Regions from separate parts of the Serratia sp. 2723 genome, predicted to be linked through region 1. Evidence: predicted binding sites of a transcription regulator. Region 1 holds the regulator's gene; each other region holds the start of a gene.
The links. Region 1 encodes CRP, which controls carbon source genes, mostly activating them, when cyclic AMP is high. Its sites were predicted from a motif close to ATGTGANNNNNNTCACAT; they were not measured.

Region 1 (4,006 bases):
TGTAGCCCAGTTGTTCCGGCTGTAGATTGAACTCGCGTTCGATAGGTAACAACGCAAAACCCATCACGGTTTTATCGATGTACACCACGACATAGCCCACAAACAGCAAAAAAATCATTAGCGAACGATTTTTCAACACTGATATTCCTTTAAGTTATCACCCAGGCTGCCTACCAGCTTGGCAGGCGTAATTTAATAATGTGATCCAAGTCACTTTATATTTTTAATAACAGTCACTTACAATAACACGCTGAAATTATCGCCTTTTACCGAGCGGCATAAGATACAATTTTGTAAGGGGTGATGCTTTTTATTGATAGGGTAGGGAATGCGCTATTTACCGAAGTTACAGCAGTTGAAAGTCTTCCAGCAGGTGATCCGCAGCGGCAGTATTCGCGGGGCCGCGCGCGCGCTGGAGCAGTCTCAACCGGCGGTGAGTCGTACCATCCGTGAACTGGAACAGACCCTGGAAACCCAGTTGATCATTCGCAGCAGCCAGGGAATGACGCTGACCGAAACCGGCCGCGCCTTCGCCCTGCGGATGCAGTTGATCCTGGAGGAATTGCAGCGCGCTGCCGATGAGATCCAGCAGTTGAATCAACATTCGCAAGGTAACGTCGCCATCGGCTGCTCTTCGCTACTGGCACTCACGGTATTACCCGAACTGGTCGAAGCCTTCAAACAGCCGTTTCCGCAAACCAATCTGCTGATCCGTGAGGCGCAGCTTTCTACCCTGCTACCAGCACTGCGCGAAGGCCGCCTGGATTTTGCCGTAGGTACCGTCAGCCCGGAGTTGCCGCTGGAGGATCTGGTACGAGAACCGCTGTTCAACGCTTCTTTTGGCATTATTGCGCGCCAGGGGCACCCGCTGGCTCAGGCAAACTGCCTGGATGAACTACGTGACGCCAAATGGTTATTGCCGGAAACCGATATGGGCTATTACCAGCAGCTGCGCGCGGTGTTGGGCACTTTCTATCAGCAATTGAGCCGATCGCCCATTCGCTCGGATTCAGTGACCTGCGGCTTGAATATGGTGTTGGAGGCGGATTATTTGACTATCGTGGCGCGGGCGATGAGCGCACCGTTCCATTTGCAGCATCGGCTGGTAACATTGCCTATCGACACGCTACCACAGGCTCAATATTGCGTACTGTATTCACAAAAATCGCCGCTAACCGTGACGGCACGGCGATTTCTTGATTTATTGCGAGCCCACTGCCTGCGCTACCCTTGGTAGGAGGATCACGCCACTTCGCGGATTTCGAAGCTGTGGCTGATGCTGGCGGCTTTACCCAACATCAAGGAGACGGAGCAGTATTTCTCGGCGGAAAGATCCACCGCGCGCTCTACAGTCTTATCGGTCAGCCCTTTGCCGGTGACAATAAAATGCAGGTTGATATGGGTAAACAGACGTGGCGCTTCTTCACGGCGCTCAGAGGTCAGTTTTACCTCACAGTCACGCACATCGTTACGCCCTTTTTGCAGGATCGACACCACATCAATGGCGCTACAGCCGCCGACGGACATCAACACCATTTCCATCGGGCTTGGCGCTTTATCGCCCGCGTTGCCATCCATCAAAACCTGGTGGCCGGACGCAGACTCACCCAGGAATGTCAGCCCTTCTACCCACTTAACTCTTGCCTGCATGTTACACACTCCGGTTAATTTCTTAAAAACAGGGTACGCTTTCGCATACATTCTGGCAACGTAACCTGATGCTAATCATGCTGAAGCGAGACAACACAAGACACCCGCCTCACTCTGTGCTACAAACAGAGCCGCAATAACTCTTTCCAGGTCACCGATTTCAGGGATACGTCCAAGGAAAGGCCCCTATATTGGTATGTTAACAGAATGTAGCTTGCAGCACTCCCCGCAAGTTAATATGCTAGAGCACAAGCGTATTTCTATAACACGCCTCAAAACCTGTTGATAGCCACAATTAAAACACCAGGCTATAAGCACGTTTTACAGGGAACTCTGACCCCTGTGATACAAGGCAGCGATAACAACAGAGGATAACAGCGAATGGTTCTCGGCAAACCGCAAACAGACCCGACTCTCGAATGGTTCCTGTCTCATTGCCATATCCACAAATATCCATCAAAGAGTACGCTGATTCACCAAGGTGAAAAGGCCGAAACGCTTTACTACATCGTCAAAGGCTCCGTCGCGGTGCTGATTAAAGATGAAGAAGGCAAAGAGATGATCCTGTCCTACCTTAACCAGGGGGATTTCATCGGCGAGCTTGGATTATTTGAAGAAGGCCAGGAGCGTAGCGCCTGGGTACGGGCCAAAACCGCCTGTGAAGTGGCTGAAATTTCCTACAAGAAATTCCGCCAGTTGATCCAGGTAAACCCGGATATCCTGATGCGCCTGTCCGCACAGATGGCTAACCGCCTGCAAGTCACCTCAGAGAAAGTGGGTAACCTCGCCTTCCTTGACGTTACTGGTCGCATTGCACAGACCTTGCTGAACCTGGCAAAACAACCTGATGCCATGACTCACCCAGACGGCATGCAGATCAAGATCACCCGCCAGGAAATTGGCCAAATCGTCGGTTGCTCACGTGAAACCGTCGGTCGTATTTTGAAAATGCTCGAAGATCAAAACCTGATCTCCGCACACGGCAAAACCATTGTCGTGTACGGTACGCGTTAATCCCCAGGGAAACGGTGCAGCAATGCGCCGTTTCTTTGCCTGCTGAATAGCCAACCATGTGGCGCCGTCTGATCTACCACCCGGAAGTCAACTACGCACTGCGGCAAACGCTGGTGTTGTGCCTGCCGGTGGCGTTTGGTTTGCTGATTGGCAACCTGCAACTCGGCATGCTGTTCTCGTTGGTGCCCGCCTGCTGCAACATTGCCGGGCTGGATACGCCACACAAACGCTTTTTCAAACGCCTGATCGTAGGTGGCTCTCTATTCGCACTCAGCAGCTTTCTGCTGCAACAAGCCCTGCTGTGGGACCTGCCGTTACCCTTGCTGATGTTGGCAATGGCGCTGTTACTCGGCGTCAGCGGTGAGATCAGCCCACTACATGCACGCCTGCTGCCAGCCGCACTGGTTGCCGCCATCTTTTCCCTCAGCATGGTAGGCACCGTACCAATCTGGTATGCCCCTTTGCTGTATATCGTTGGCACCGCCTGGTACGGGCTGTTTACCTGGGCCTGGTTCAAGCTGTGGAAAGAGCAGCCGATGCGCGAATCCTTAAGCCAGCTGTATATGCAGTTGGCGGACTATTTTGAAGCCAAATACTCATTACTGACGCAGCACACCGTTCCTGAAACGGCCCTGCCGCCGCTGTTGCAACGCCAACAGCAAGTGATGGATCTGATCAGTCTGCTATACCAACAGCTTAACTTCCTGCCCCATGCCGATAACCTGGAGCAGAAGCGCCTGCAACGCACGTTTCAGGTGGCGCTCGATTTGCAAGAGCACATCACCGTCAGCCTGCATCTGCCGGAAGAAGTGCAAAAGCTGGTGGAGCAAAGCCAGGCCGAAGCGATTATCCGCCGCAACGCCCAGGTGATCGCCACGCGCCTGCGGGTGGTGGCCGACGATATTCTCTATCATCGACACTCTGCGCGTTTCAGTATGAAGAATGAGCTGGCGGCGCTGGAAAAAGTGGCCTCACAACACGCAGATAATCCGGTTGGCCAGTTCTGCTATTACCACTTCAGCCGCATCGCACGCCTGCTGCGCACCCAGCACCCGCTTTACCGCCGCAATCTGATGGCCAATCAGTCACGGCTGCCGTTCTGGCCCGCGGTGGTGAGCTATCTGTCATTCAAATCCAACGCCCTGCGCAACGCCACCAGGCTGGGGGTCATTCTGGCGGCAGGCAGCAGCCTGGGCATGTTGTTCAACCTGCCAAAACCCTATTGGATCTTGCTGACCATCATGCTGGTCAGCCAAAACGGCTATAACGCTACGCGGGTGAGGATCCAGCACCGTGCCCTCGGCACGTTGGCCGGGTTGGTGATTGCCGCCGGGCTGTTGCA
Region 2 (4,006 bases), on a different contig from region 1:
TAGCAGCACCATCGCCGAACCGACGCCAGTACGGTCTTTGCCTACCGCACAGTGCTGCACAATCGCTCCGCCTTCAGGCTGGGCCAACAGCTGCGCCAGTTGCTGATAGGCGGCGTTATTGAACGGCAGGCGGCGGTACAGCTCCAGCATAAAGGCCCGGGCATCAAACTTGGCCAACGTTTCGTCGGTGAGTTTTTCCAGGTTGGCATTCACTTCGCTGCTGAGCGGATTGGCCGGCACGTGGTAATAGTCGGCTCCCGACCATAGCACATCAGGTTTGGCCTGCACTTCGTCGATGTCGCGGTAATCCAGCACCGAACGTATTGGCATCTGAGCCAGGTAGCTACAGTCGTCTTCACTCAACAGATCCAGAGCGCCGGAACGAAATAGCAGTCCGCGTTTAATACGGCGACCATCGGCCATTCTGTTGCCGCCTAAATCGCGGAAGTTGATGCCACCGTCTAGCGGCGCAAGGGAAGGATGGAGCAGGATCTGAGCGGTCATAAGACGTCCTTATATTGATTGTCTTGGGATATGCCGCCACATCAGCCGGCAATCGGTAACACTCGCAACGGAAGGCCAGCAGCATGACGCAGAGGGGGATAACCGTAACAGATGGAGAAACGGGCCGTCAAACGGCCCAGTTTACCCCTCCCACCGATCCTCTCTCAAAAGATCAAGGGGGCTAGTTCAGTGTTTCAATCAGATGCAGAGGTCGTATCTTTGTTGAGGCAGAACGGTGGTCAAACATGTAGCACGTTCCTAACCCTCTCCCTTTGGGAGAGGGTTAGGGTGAGGGAGTGAGGATTACAGCAGACGGCGAGCAGCCTCAACGACGATTTGCACCGCCTGGCTTTCGGTCTTCTTCATGGTTTCCGCATTCGGGATCTCTTGCTGGGTGCGGTTAACGATCACACCGGCAACCATCCCCGCACGCAGGCCCTGGCTGGCGCACATGGTCAGCAGGGTGGCGGATTCCATTTCATAGTTCATCACCCCCATCGACTGCCACTCTTCCATCGAGCCCTTAAAGCGGTTGACTACACGGCCGGAGTAGGTGTCATAACGTTCCTGGCCTGGGTAGAAGGTATCGGAAGAGGCCGTCACGCCGATATGCGTGGTCGCACCGCTGGCCTTGGCGGCTTCAACCAGCGCAGTGGTACAGGCAAAGTCTGCCACTGCCGGGAATTCCATCGGGGCAAAGTGCAAGCTGGCACCGTCGAGGCGCACAGCAGCGGTAGTCACCAGCACGTCGCCCACGTTGATATTGGCCTGAATGGCACCGGTTGTACCAATACGCAGGAAGGTACGGATGCCCAGCTGTGCCAACTCTTCAACGGCGATAGAGGTAGATGGGCCACCGATACCGGTTGAGCACACGATCACTGCCTTGCCATCCAGCTCTGCACGCCAAGTAGTAAATTCGCGGTGGGAAGCCAGGTGTACCGGGTTTTCCATCAGCTTGGCAATTTTCTCAACACGCTGCGGATCGCCAGGGACGATGGCCAATGTAGCGCCTTGCAGATCGCTTTTAGTGAGACCGAGGTGGAAAACGTCAGACTGAGACATGGGGGACTCCTCATGGATACGGTTTTGGGAGGAACAAACAGAGATTCTACTGACAATCACCGTTAAATTTCGTGACGACAATCACTTTGAATAAAGAAACAGAAATTCATCTACATTATTTTTGTGATATACATCACATAAAAAACCCTAACAAGCTTAACCTCCACTCAGTTTATACCAAGTTGCTGACTGTGCAGCCATGGCTACCCTGCGCAAAAATTCGCCACACGGTGCTAATAAGCGTTAATCTGCCTATAGTTAACTGCCGCGCTTTTTCTCTAACGCATGGAGCCTGCAATCAATGAAAACAGAACAACAAATGACATTAAAACAGGCCAAAGGGGGATTTACCCCGGCCGTCGCACCGCTGGCCACCTCAACCATTCTGACCGATGTGCAGGATATACACGTGGGTGAAACCACCATCCCTTCGCAAGGGGACGATCTGCCAGCCTATATCGCCAAACCGGCCCATCATCAAGGGCCGTTCCCAATTGTGCTGGTAGTGCAGGAAATCTTTGGTGTGCATGAACACATTCAGGATCTGTGCCACCGCCTGGCGAAGCAGGGTTATCTGGCCATCGCGCCAGAACTCTATTTCCGCCAGGGCGATGCCAGAGAGTACAGCGAAATCAGCGAGCTGATGCAAAAGCTGGTCAGCAAGGTGCCAGACAGCCAGGTACTGGCCGATCTGGATCACACCGCACACTGGGCAACACGCCACGGCGGCGACGCCAGCAGGTTGGCGATTACCGGTTTCTGCTGGGGTGGGCGTATCACCTGGCTGTATGCCGCGCATAATCCACAGCTGAAGGCGGCGGTGGCCTGGTACGGCAAGCTGGTGGGGGAGAAAACCTTGAATTCGCCAAAGCATCCGGTTGATATCGCCACCGATCTTTCGGCTTCGGTACTTGGGCTATACGGTGGCCAGGATGCCAGTATCCCGCAGGAAACGGTGGAAACCATGCGCCAGGCGATCCGTGCGGCCAATGCCGATGCGGAAATCGTGGTTTATCCGCAAGCAGGTCACGCTTTCCACGCCGATTACCGGCCAAGCTATAACGCGGAGGCTTCCGTCGACGGTTGGCAGCGCATGTTGGCCTGGTTCAGCCAGCATGGAGTGGCGGGTGTGAAGTAATGCCCCTGACCGGCTCCCACAGGGAGAGGGAGCCGGTGAGGTGTAGTGGTCAAGTGCAGAGTTAATCTGTAGCAAGTTGATATATAGAGCGAATGTAGTAACTGAGATGTCCCCTATCCCTATGGTGCAGAGTTAGCCTGTATCATTTTGACAACCGTCTGAGCGTGGTTGTGGGTTGCACCAGCCTTGCGCCGGGACAAACAGCACATCCCCCGGTAGCAGTATCTGTTAAGGAAACGCGGGAGTAGAACAAGTAAAGGGCGCCGAAGCGCCCTTGGGTAAACATCACGGTGGGATCAGACAACCTGATCACGCAGGCGCTGAGCTGCCAGCACCATGTTAGCTAGCGACTGGCGGGTTTCTGGCCAGCCACGGGTTTTCAGGCCGCAGTCTGGGTTGACCCACAGGCGTTCTGCCGGGATGTTCTGCGCCGCTTTACGCAGCAGCGCTTCGATCCATTCTACGCTTGGCACGTTCGGCGAGTGGATGTCGTAAACGCCCGGCCCGATTTCGTTCGGATAGTCGAACTCTTTGAACGCTTCCAGCAGATCCATATCGGAACGAGAGGTTTCGATGGTGATCACGTCGGCATCCAGCGCCGCGATAGAATCCATGATGTCGTTGAACTCGCAATAACACATGTGGGTGTGGATCTGGGTATCGTCCTGCGCCACGGCGGCGTTCAGTTTGAAGGCATCCACCGCCCAGTCGAGGTATGCGGCCCAATCGGACTGGCGCAACGGCAGGCCTTCGCGCAGTGCAGGCTCGTCGATCTGGATGATACCGATACCGGCCTTCTCCAAGTCTTCCACTTCGTCACGCAGTGCCAGCGCAATCTGCTTGGCGATCACTTCACGGGTCACATCTTCACGTGGGAAGGACCAGCAAAGAATGGTCACCGGGCCGGTCAACATGCCTTTTACCGGCTTGTCGGTCAGCGACTGGGCAAATTTGGCCCACTCTACGGTGATGGCTTCCGGGCGGCTGATATCGCCAATAATCACCGGTGGTTTCACGCAGCGGGAACCGTAGCTCTGTACCCAACCATTTTGGGTGAACACGAAGCCGTCCAGGTTCTCGCCGAAGTATTCCACCATGTCGTTACGCTCGGCTTCGCCGTGCACCAGCACGTCCAGCCCCAGACGTTCCTGTTCGGCGATAGCCTGCTTGATATGTTCGCCGATGCTGGTGCGGTAGTTGCTACCATCCAGACGGCCCTGCTTGAAGTCCAGGCGCAGACCGCGGATCTCGGTGGTCTGCGGGAACGAGCCGATGGTGGTGGTTGGCCAGGCTGGCAAA
Region 3 (4,006 bases), on a different contig from region 1:
CATTTTGACGAAAGCTGCCTTGCCACCCTTCAGGCGAGTTTCGAAATAGGGCGTGGCTTCATTCAGGAGCGGTATCAGAAAACCCATGCTCTCGATGCGTTGTGGAAAGGGATTTTCTGTTTTGTCATAAAATATCCTGAGTATAAATATCTGCTGGGCGTATTAACCATTCCCAATTCTTTTCCAACCTATGCGCAGGCGCTGATTGTCAGTTTTTATCAGCTTTATTTTTCCGGTTCCTCGTTGTTAGACGTTTCTTTGGCACCTTATCAGGTGCAAGACCCTCGGATCTGCGACTTTTATGCCGGTAATGATTTTGAACAGGACTGGAAAAAGCTTAATAACTCGCTGCGCGAACTGGGTTGCGCACTGCCGTGGCCATATAAACAGATGGCACGCTGGTTTAATTATGGCGGCTCCACGTTGCTTGGATTCAGGGATGATAATACGTTCAACTCTGTTGTCGGCTTAAGTCTCAGCGAGATAGCCAGCCTGAAAAAAGCCTACTACATGCACTATATCGCTAAAGCGATGGCGGAGCCGAATCATGGGTGAATGGCATGTTATTGCGGTTTTGGCTTCAGGTTGCAGCAACTATTGACCCGTGAGGTGGCAGGAAGTCTTTGCCATGGACTTTATCAAAAATAAATTTTTTATTCTGTTATTTTTCATTGGATTGGGCGACTGCGATGATGTGCAGGAGCGTGCATTTTCTGGCTATGTGCTGGGGGGTTGCGAATTGGTCAGCCGGTGGATGTCGAGGTTGTAGCCGATGAGTAAGCTCTGTATTGATGTGACGGGGCTTGAATAGGCACTTTGGCACACGGCACGTAGTGAAAGATTTCTCGTTGCAAATAGGCTGGGGCGAGATCCACGGTTTCCTTGGGCCGAACGGCAGCGGCTCGGTTCTATCCACCGTCGCTTTGCGGATTAAGGCGGAATTTTCAGCCGCTGGCCTGCCCTCTTCCTTGATACTTCTGTACTACACTTCCAGTAAATAACCTTAATGGTTGTGAATGAAAATGTTGCTTTCTTTCACCGATCGCAATGTGATTGGTGGTTTCCCGGCTCGATGAGTGCTCGCAGGGAATATCCGCCTTTCACGCCACGGTCCGGTGGCCGTATGTAAAATAAATTGTGATAAATATCACATTTTTCAAACAAAGCTGAGAACTTGATATGTGATTAAGATCATATTTTTGGCCTGTTTTGTCAGCTTACATTGGTTTTGTATTTTTTATACAAGGAATAAATGTGATGTATATCACTATAACTACCCGGTGGTAGGGTTGTTATGAGTGATCTGGATCACATTACCCCCGTAGAGTTCGCGTAGTAAAAAGAGCGTGGTAGAGTCCGTTTCGCAAACAGCATCAACAGGGCTAGAACGTTACAACAATTATCGCGCGCTCTTATTGTCAGCGCGTAACAATAGGGGTGTGTTTATGTTTTCACCAGACATCAAGGTTAAAGTGCAAAACTTTGGCCGTTTCCTGAGTAATATGGTGATGCCCAACATTGGCGCATTCATCGCCTGGGGTATCATCACTGCGCTATTCATTCCTACCGGCTGGCTGCCAAACGAAACGTTAGCCAAGCTGGTTGGGCCAATGATCACCTACCTGCTGCCACTGCTGATCGGTTATACCGGCGGTAAACTGGTGGGCGGCGAGCGTGGCGGCGTGGTCGGTGCCATCACCACCATGGGCGTGATCGTCGGGGCAGACATGCCGATGTTCTTGGGTGCCATGATTGTTGGGCCGCTGGGTGGCTGGGCGATCAAGCATTTTGACCGTTGGGTTGACGGCAAGATCAAGAGCGGCTTCGAGATGTTGGTCAACAACTTCTCCGCCGGCATCATTGGTATGCTGTTGGCGATCCTGGCCTTTATGGGGATCGGGCCATTGGTCGAAGCGCTGTCCAAAGTGTTGGCGGCTGGCGTGCATATCATGGTGGTCAACAACCTGCTGCCATTGACCTCGATCTTCGTTGAACCGGCGAAAATCCTGTTCCTGAACAACGCCATCAACCACGGCATCTTCTCACCGCTGGGCATCCAGCAGGCGACGGAAACCGGTAAATCAATCTTCTTCCTGATCGAAGCCAACCCAGGCCCGGGTTTGGGCGTGCTGATGGCCTATATGTTCTTCGGCCGTGGTAGTGCCAAGCAGTCTGCTGGCGGTGCGGCGATCATCCACTTCCTGGGGGGTATCCACGAAATCTACTTCCCATACGTGCTGATGAATCCACGCCTGATCCTGGCGGTTATTCTGGGCGGTATGACCGGCGTATTCACCCTGACCCTGTTGAACGGCGGCCTGGTATCTCCTGCTTCCCCTGGTTCTATCCTGGCGGTGCTGGCGATGACACCAAAAGGCGCCTACTTCGCCAACCTGGCGGCGGTATTTGCGGCGTTCCTGGTCTCCTTTGTGGTCTCATCTTTCCTGTTGAAAACCTCGAAAGTGAAAGAGGAAGACGATCTGGAAGAGGCGACCCGCCGTATCCAGGACATGAAAGCCCAGTCTAAAGGTGGTGCCGCGGTAAACGCAGCGGTAGACGGCGATCTGAGCACCGTGCGTAAAATCATCGTAGCTTGCGATGCGGGTATGGGCTCCAGCGCCATGGGTGCCGGCGTGCTGCGCAAGAAAGTGGCGGACGCGGGGCTGAAGAATATCTCCGTAACCAATAGCGCAATCAACAGCCTGCCGGAAGATGTGGATCTGGTGATCACTCACCGCGATCTGACCGAGCGTGCGATGCGCCATGCGCCGCAGGCCCAGCACATCTCGCTGACCAACTTCCTGGACAGCCATCTGTACAGTGATTTGACCGCCCGTCTGGTGGCCGCTAACAAGACCAGCGAAACCGAGCAGAAGGTTATCTCCACCCTGGATGACAGCTTTGACGCCAGCGAACAGAACCTGTTCAAACTGGGTGAAAGCAACGTGTTCCTCGGCTTGCAGGCCATTGATAAAGAGCAGGCCATTCGCTTTGCCGGTGAGCAACTGGTGAAGGGGGGCTACGTCGAGCCCGAATATGTTCCGGCCATGTTGGAACGTGAAAAGCTGACCTCTACCTACCTGGGCGAATCCATTGCTGTGCCGCATGGCACCATCGAAGCCAAAGACCGGGTACTGCGTACCGGCGTGGTGTTCTGCCAGTATCCGCAGGGCGTGCGATTCGGTGACGAAGAGGATGAAGTTGCACGCTTGGTTATCGGTATCGCGGCGCGTAACAACGAGCATATCCAGGTGATCACCAGCCTGACCAATGCGTTGGATGATGAAAGCGTCATCGAGCGGCTGGCAAATACCACCAGCGTCCAGGAAGTGCTGGATTTGCTGGGCGGTAAGAAAGCCTGATAACAGAATTATTTTAAAGGGTGCAGCTTGCTGCACCCTTCTACATTTAAGAAAGGGTGGAATATGAAAGCATTACACTTCGGAGCCGGTAATATTGGCCGTGGCTTTATTGGCAAACTGCTTGCTGACGCGCACGCCGAACTGACTTTTGCTGACGTTAACCAGACGGTGCTGGACGCGTTGAACCAACGCAAAAGCTACCAGGTACATGTGGTGGGTGAGCAGGCACGCGTTGAAGAGGTGAACAACGTCAGTGCTGTTAATAGCGGTAGTGAAGGGGCGGTGGCACTGATTGCCCAAGCCGATATCGTGACGACGGCCGTAGGCCCACAGATCCTCGCGAGAATCGCCGGGACTATCGCCAAAGGCCTGATCCTGCGCCATCAGCAAGGTAATACTCAACCGCTGAATATCATCGCCTGTGAAAACATGGTGCGCGGCACCAGCCAGCTCAAACAGCACGTGTTCGATGCACTGCCGCAGGATGAGCAGACCTGGGTTGAGCAGCATATCGGCTTTGTCGATTCCGCGGTAGACCGTATCGTGCCGCCAGCCGAGGCGGGCAGCAACGATCCGCTGGAAGTGACGGTGGAAACCTTCAGCGAGTGGATCGTCGATCAGACCCAATTCAAAGGGCAACCACC
Region 4 (4,006 bases), on a different contig from region 1:
AAGCCATATGCCGCTGAGCCTGCGGAACGTCACTGAAATGTCCGGCGGCCACGGCGGCGAAGATGGCCGCACCCAGCGCGCAGCATTGGTCGGAGGCGACAATCTGTAGCGGGCGATCCATCACATCGGCACAAACCTGCATAATCACCGGTGACTTGCGGGCAATGCCGCCCAAAGCCAGCACGTTATCGACGGGAATGTCCTGCTGTTCGAAGCACTCCATGATGGCGCGAGCGCCAAAAGCGGTTGCGGCAATAAAGCCACCAAACAGCGTGGGCGCATCGGTACCAAGGTTGAGATCGGTGATCACCCCTTTAAGACGCTGGTTGGCGTAGGGGGTGCGGCGGCCATTGAACCAGTCCAATACTACGGGCAGATGGTCTAGCGACGGGTTTTTGGCCCAGCCGGCGGTCAGGGCGGCCAGCATGTCATGCTCGATTTGTTGCAGCTGTGTCTGGAGTTGCGGTTGCGTCTTGGCGGCTTCACGCAGTGGCCAGCTCAGCAGGCGGCTGAACCAGGCGTACATATCGCCAAAAGCGGATTGCCCGGCCTCCATGCCGATGGTTTGCGGCACTACGCTGCCGTCCACCTGGCCGCAGATGCCGCTGATGGCGCGATCGCCCACGCGTTCACGATCGGCGATCAGGATGTCGCAGGTTGACGTGCCAATCACCTTCACCAGCGTATAAGGCTGCGCACCGGCCCCCACGGCCCCCATATGGCAGTCAAAGGCGCCCCCGGACAGCACCACGTTTTCTGACAGCCCAAGCCGTGCGGCCCACTCTTTGGTCAGCGTTCCCACCGGCAGATCGGCAGTGTAGGAGCCGGTGAACAGCGGATAGGGCAGATCTTCCACCAGCAATGGGTCCAGAGCCGCAAAGAAGGCTTTGGGCGGTAAACCGTCCCAGTCTGGATGCCACAGCGTTTTATGCCCAACGCTGCAACGCCCGCGCTTTAACCGATCCGGCGCGGTCGTGCCAGAAAGCAGCGCCGGTACCCAGTCGCACAGCTCAACCCAAGAGGCGGCGGCGTGGCGTACCGCCTCATCCTGGCGTGAAACGTGCAAGATTTTGGCCCAGAACCACTCAGAGGAGTAAACGCCGCCGATATAGCGTGAATAGTCGGGGAAATCGCCACGGCGGCACAGCTGGTTAATCGCCTCGGCTTCCTCGATGGCGGTGTGGTCTTTCCACAGTACAAACATGGCGTTGGGATTGCTGGCAAACTCCGGCCGCAACGCCAACACGTCGCCGTGTTCATCAATCGGGGCGGGAGTGGAACCGGTGGAATCTACCCCAATCCCGACCACGGCCTGCCGCTGTTCCTGGCTCATGCGTTGCACCACGGCGACGACGGCCTGCTCCATGGCTTCGATATAGTCGAGTGGATGGTGGCGGAACTGGTTCTGCGCGGCGTTACAAAAGTCGCCACGCTGCCAGCGAGGGTAGTAGACCACCTCGGTATCCAGTTCGTTGCCGTTTTGGCAGTCGACAGCCAGTACCCGCACTGAATCGCTGCCGAAGTCTAATCCCAGGGCAATAGCACCTGCCGTCATGATGCGGACTCCTTATTTGTTTGATTGAGGTTAACGATAGGAGCGGGACAGGGAGACCGGTGAGGAGTCATTGGCTGGAAGTATGCACTTTTCTGCTTGCTACAGTGATTTTGTGATGGGGGTCAAAAGTTACCACTTGGTTAAATTTGCTAAATATATGCATATATCTGCTGTTATCTCGGGATGTGATAGCGCTCTACATTTAACTGACAAATACCGGCTAAAACTGTTTGCGTCTTACCTGAGTCGACGGCAATAAGCGAGATGTAAGGCCATTGTCGTGACAGGATCTCATAATGATAACGTTTTCACGGTGGCCCGGTTTTTCTGCCGATGAAAGCAAAACAGCGGAGAGTACCATGCATAAATTCACTAAGGCGTTGGCAGTGATCGGTCTGACGGCGGTTATGTCACATTCGGCTGTCGCAGAGACCATGAAACTGGGTTTTTTAGTTAAACAGCCAGAAGAGCCCTGGTTCCAGACCGAATGGAAATTTGCCGACAAAGCGGGTAAAGACCTGGGGTTTGAAGTGATCAAGATCGCCGTACCGGACGGCGAGAAAACCCTCAATGCCATCGACAGCCTGGCGGCCAGCGGGGCCAAGGGGTTTGTCATCTGCACCCCAGACCCGAAGCTAGGCTCGGCGATTGTCGCCAAGGCGCGCAGCTACGATCTGAAAGTGATCGCGGTTGACGACCAGTTTGTTAACGCCAAAGGCAAGCCGATGGAGAGCGTGCCGCTAGTGATGATGGCGGCCACCAAAATAGGTGAACGCCAAGGTGCAGAGCTGTGGAAAGAGATGAACAAGCGTGGCTGGAAAGTGGCAGAGACCGGCGTCATGGCGATCACCTCCGATGAACTGGACACTGCACGCCGCCGTACCGGTGGCTCTATGGACGCATTGAAAACCGCGGGTTTCCCAGAACAGCAGATCTACCAGGTTCCGACCAAATCCAACGATATCCCAGGGGCGTTCGATGCCGCCAACTCGATGTTGGTGCAGCATCCTGAAGTGAAAAACTGGCTGATCGTCGGGATGAACGACAACACCGTGCTGGGCGGCGTGCGTGCCACTGAAGGCCAGGGCTTTAAAGCGCCTAACGTGATCGGCATTGGTATCAACGGCGTTGATGCGGTAAGCGAGCTTTCCAAGAAACAGGCTACAGGCTTCTACGGCTCATTGCTGCCAAGCCCGGATATTCATGGCTACAAGAGCATTCAGATGCTGCATGACTGGGTAGAGAAAGGCGTAGAACCAGAGAAATTTACCGAAGTGACCGACGTGGTGCTGATCACCCGCGACAACTTCCAGGTCGAACTGCAGAAAAAAGGTCTGATGTAAGGAACGTGCCGCCTGCATCAAACGGGCGGCCATTTATCGCACAGCATTGAGGAAAGCACTATGACTGCCGTCACGCCCTATCTGGCTTTCAAAGGCATCGGTAAAAGCTTCCCTGGCGTCAAAGCGCTGGATGATATCAGTTTCAGCTGTCAGGCCGGGCAGATCCACGCGCTGATGGGGGAAAACGGCGCCGGGAAATCGACGCTGCTGAAAATCCTCAGCGGCAATTACGCCCCAAGCAAAGGGGAGATCCACCTCCAGGGGCAAGCGGTACAGTTTGCCAATACCACCGACGCGTTGAACGCCGGGGTGGCGATTATCTACCAGGAACTGCATCTGGTGCCGGAAATGACCGTGGCAGAGAACATCTACCTGGGCCAGTTGCCGACCAAACATGGTCTGGTGGATCGCAAACTGCTGCGTTATGAGTCCCGCTTACAGCTCGAACACCTCGGGTTGGACATCGATCCGGATACCCCGTTGAAGTATCTGTCGATTGGCCAGTGGCAGATGGTGGAGATTGCCAAGGCTCTGGCGCGTAATGCCAAAGTGATTGCGTTTGATGAGCCGACCAGTTCGCTGTCGGCGCGTGAAATTGAACAACTGTTCCGGGTGATCCGCGAACTGCGGGCCGAAGGGCGAGTGATCCTGTATGTCTCACATCGAATGGAGGAAATCTTTGCGCTGAGTGATGCCATTACCGTGTTTAAGGATGGCCGCTATGTGCGCACCTTCGACGATATGCAGCAGGTGAATAATGAAGTGCTGGTGCAGGCGATGGTGGGCCGCGATCTCGGCGATGTTTATGGCTATCAGCCACGGGAGCTGGGAGAAGTGCGGTTGCAGCTTACCGATTTGCAGGCCGCCGGGGTGAAAACGCCTATCAGCCTTAACGTACGCGCTGGAGAAATTGTTGGCCTGTTTGGTCTGGTGGGCGCAGGGCGCAGCGAACTGATGAAAGGGATTTTTGGCGCTACGCGGGTAAGTGCGGGCCAATTGATGCTGGATGGCAAGCGGCTCGATGTGCGTTCACCGATCGACGCTATCCGTGCGGGAGTGATGTTGTGTCCGGAAGATCGTAAGGCCGATGGCATCATTGCGGTGCACT

Region 2: a site for CRP is predicted at 1,691-1,708, ahead of udp (uridine phosphorylase). Genes of this name have one in related genera too.
Region 3: a site for CRP is predicted at 1,297-1,314, ahead of ABIE29_RS18505 (PTS mannitol transporter subunit IICBA). Genes of this name have one in related genera too.
Region 4: a site for CRP is predicted at 1,666-1,683, ahead of ABIE29_RS09705 (arabinose ABC transporter substrate-binding protein). Genes of this name have one in related genera too.

Annotation. Positions count from the first base shown of each region.
Region 1 is NZ_JBNDIN010000010.1:133,079-137,084, reverse strand. It holds gene ABIE29_RS16050 (MFS transporter) at 1-139, opposite strand, end outside; gene ABIE29_RS16045 (LysR substrate-binding domain-containing protein) at 329-1,237, shown strand; gene ABIE29_RS16040 (OsmC family protein) at 1,243-1,650, opposite strand; gene crp (cAMP-activated global transcriptional regulator CRP) at 2,032-2,664, shown strand; gene ABIE29_RS16030 (YccS/YhfK family putative transporter) at 2,721-4,006, shown strand, end outside.
Region 2 is NZ_JBNDIN010000008.1:177,213-181,218, reverse strand. It holds gene ABIE29_RS14480 (tyrosine-protein phosphatase) at 1-504, opposite strand, end outside; gene udp (uridine phosphorylase) at 808-1,569, opposite strand; gene ABIE29_RS14470 (dienelactone hydrolase family protein) at 1,871-2,707, shown strand; gene metE (5-methyltetrahydropteroyltriglutamate--homocysteine S-methyltransferase) at 3,004-4,006, opposite strand, start outside.
Region 3 is NZ_JBNDIN010000013.1:114,041-118,046, forward strand. It holds gene ABIE29_RS18495 (lysophospholipid acyltransferase family protein) at 1-555, shown strand, start outside; partial or broken gene ABIE29_RS18500 (ABC transporter ATP-binding protein) at 773-914, shown strand; gene ABIE29_RS18505 (PTS mannitol transporter subunit IICBA) at 1,446-3,362, shown strand; gene ABIE29_RS18510 (mannitol-1-phosphate 5-dehydrogenase) at 3,426-4,006, shown strand, end outside.
Region 4 is NZ_JBNDIN010000005.1:181,222-185,227, reverse strand. It holds gene ABIE29_RS09710 (ribulokinase) at 1-1,555, opposite strand, end outside; gene ABIE29_RS09705 (arabinose ABC transporter substrate-binding protein) at 1,915-2,898, shown strand; gene araG (L-arabinose ABC transporter ATP-binding protein AraG) at 2,959-4,006, shown strand, end outside.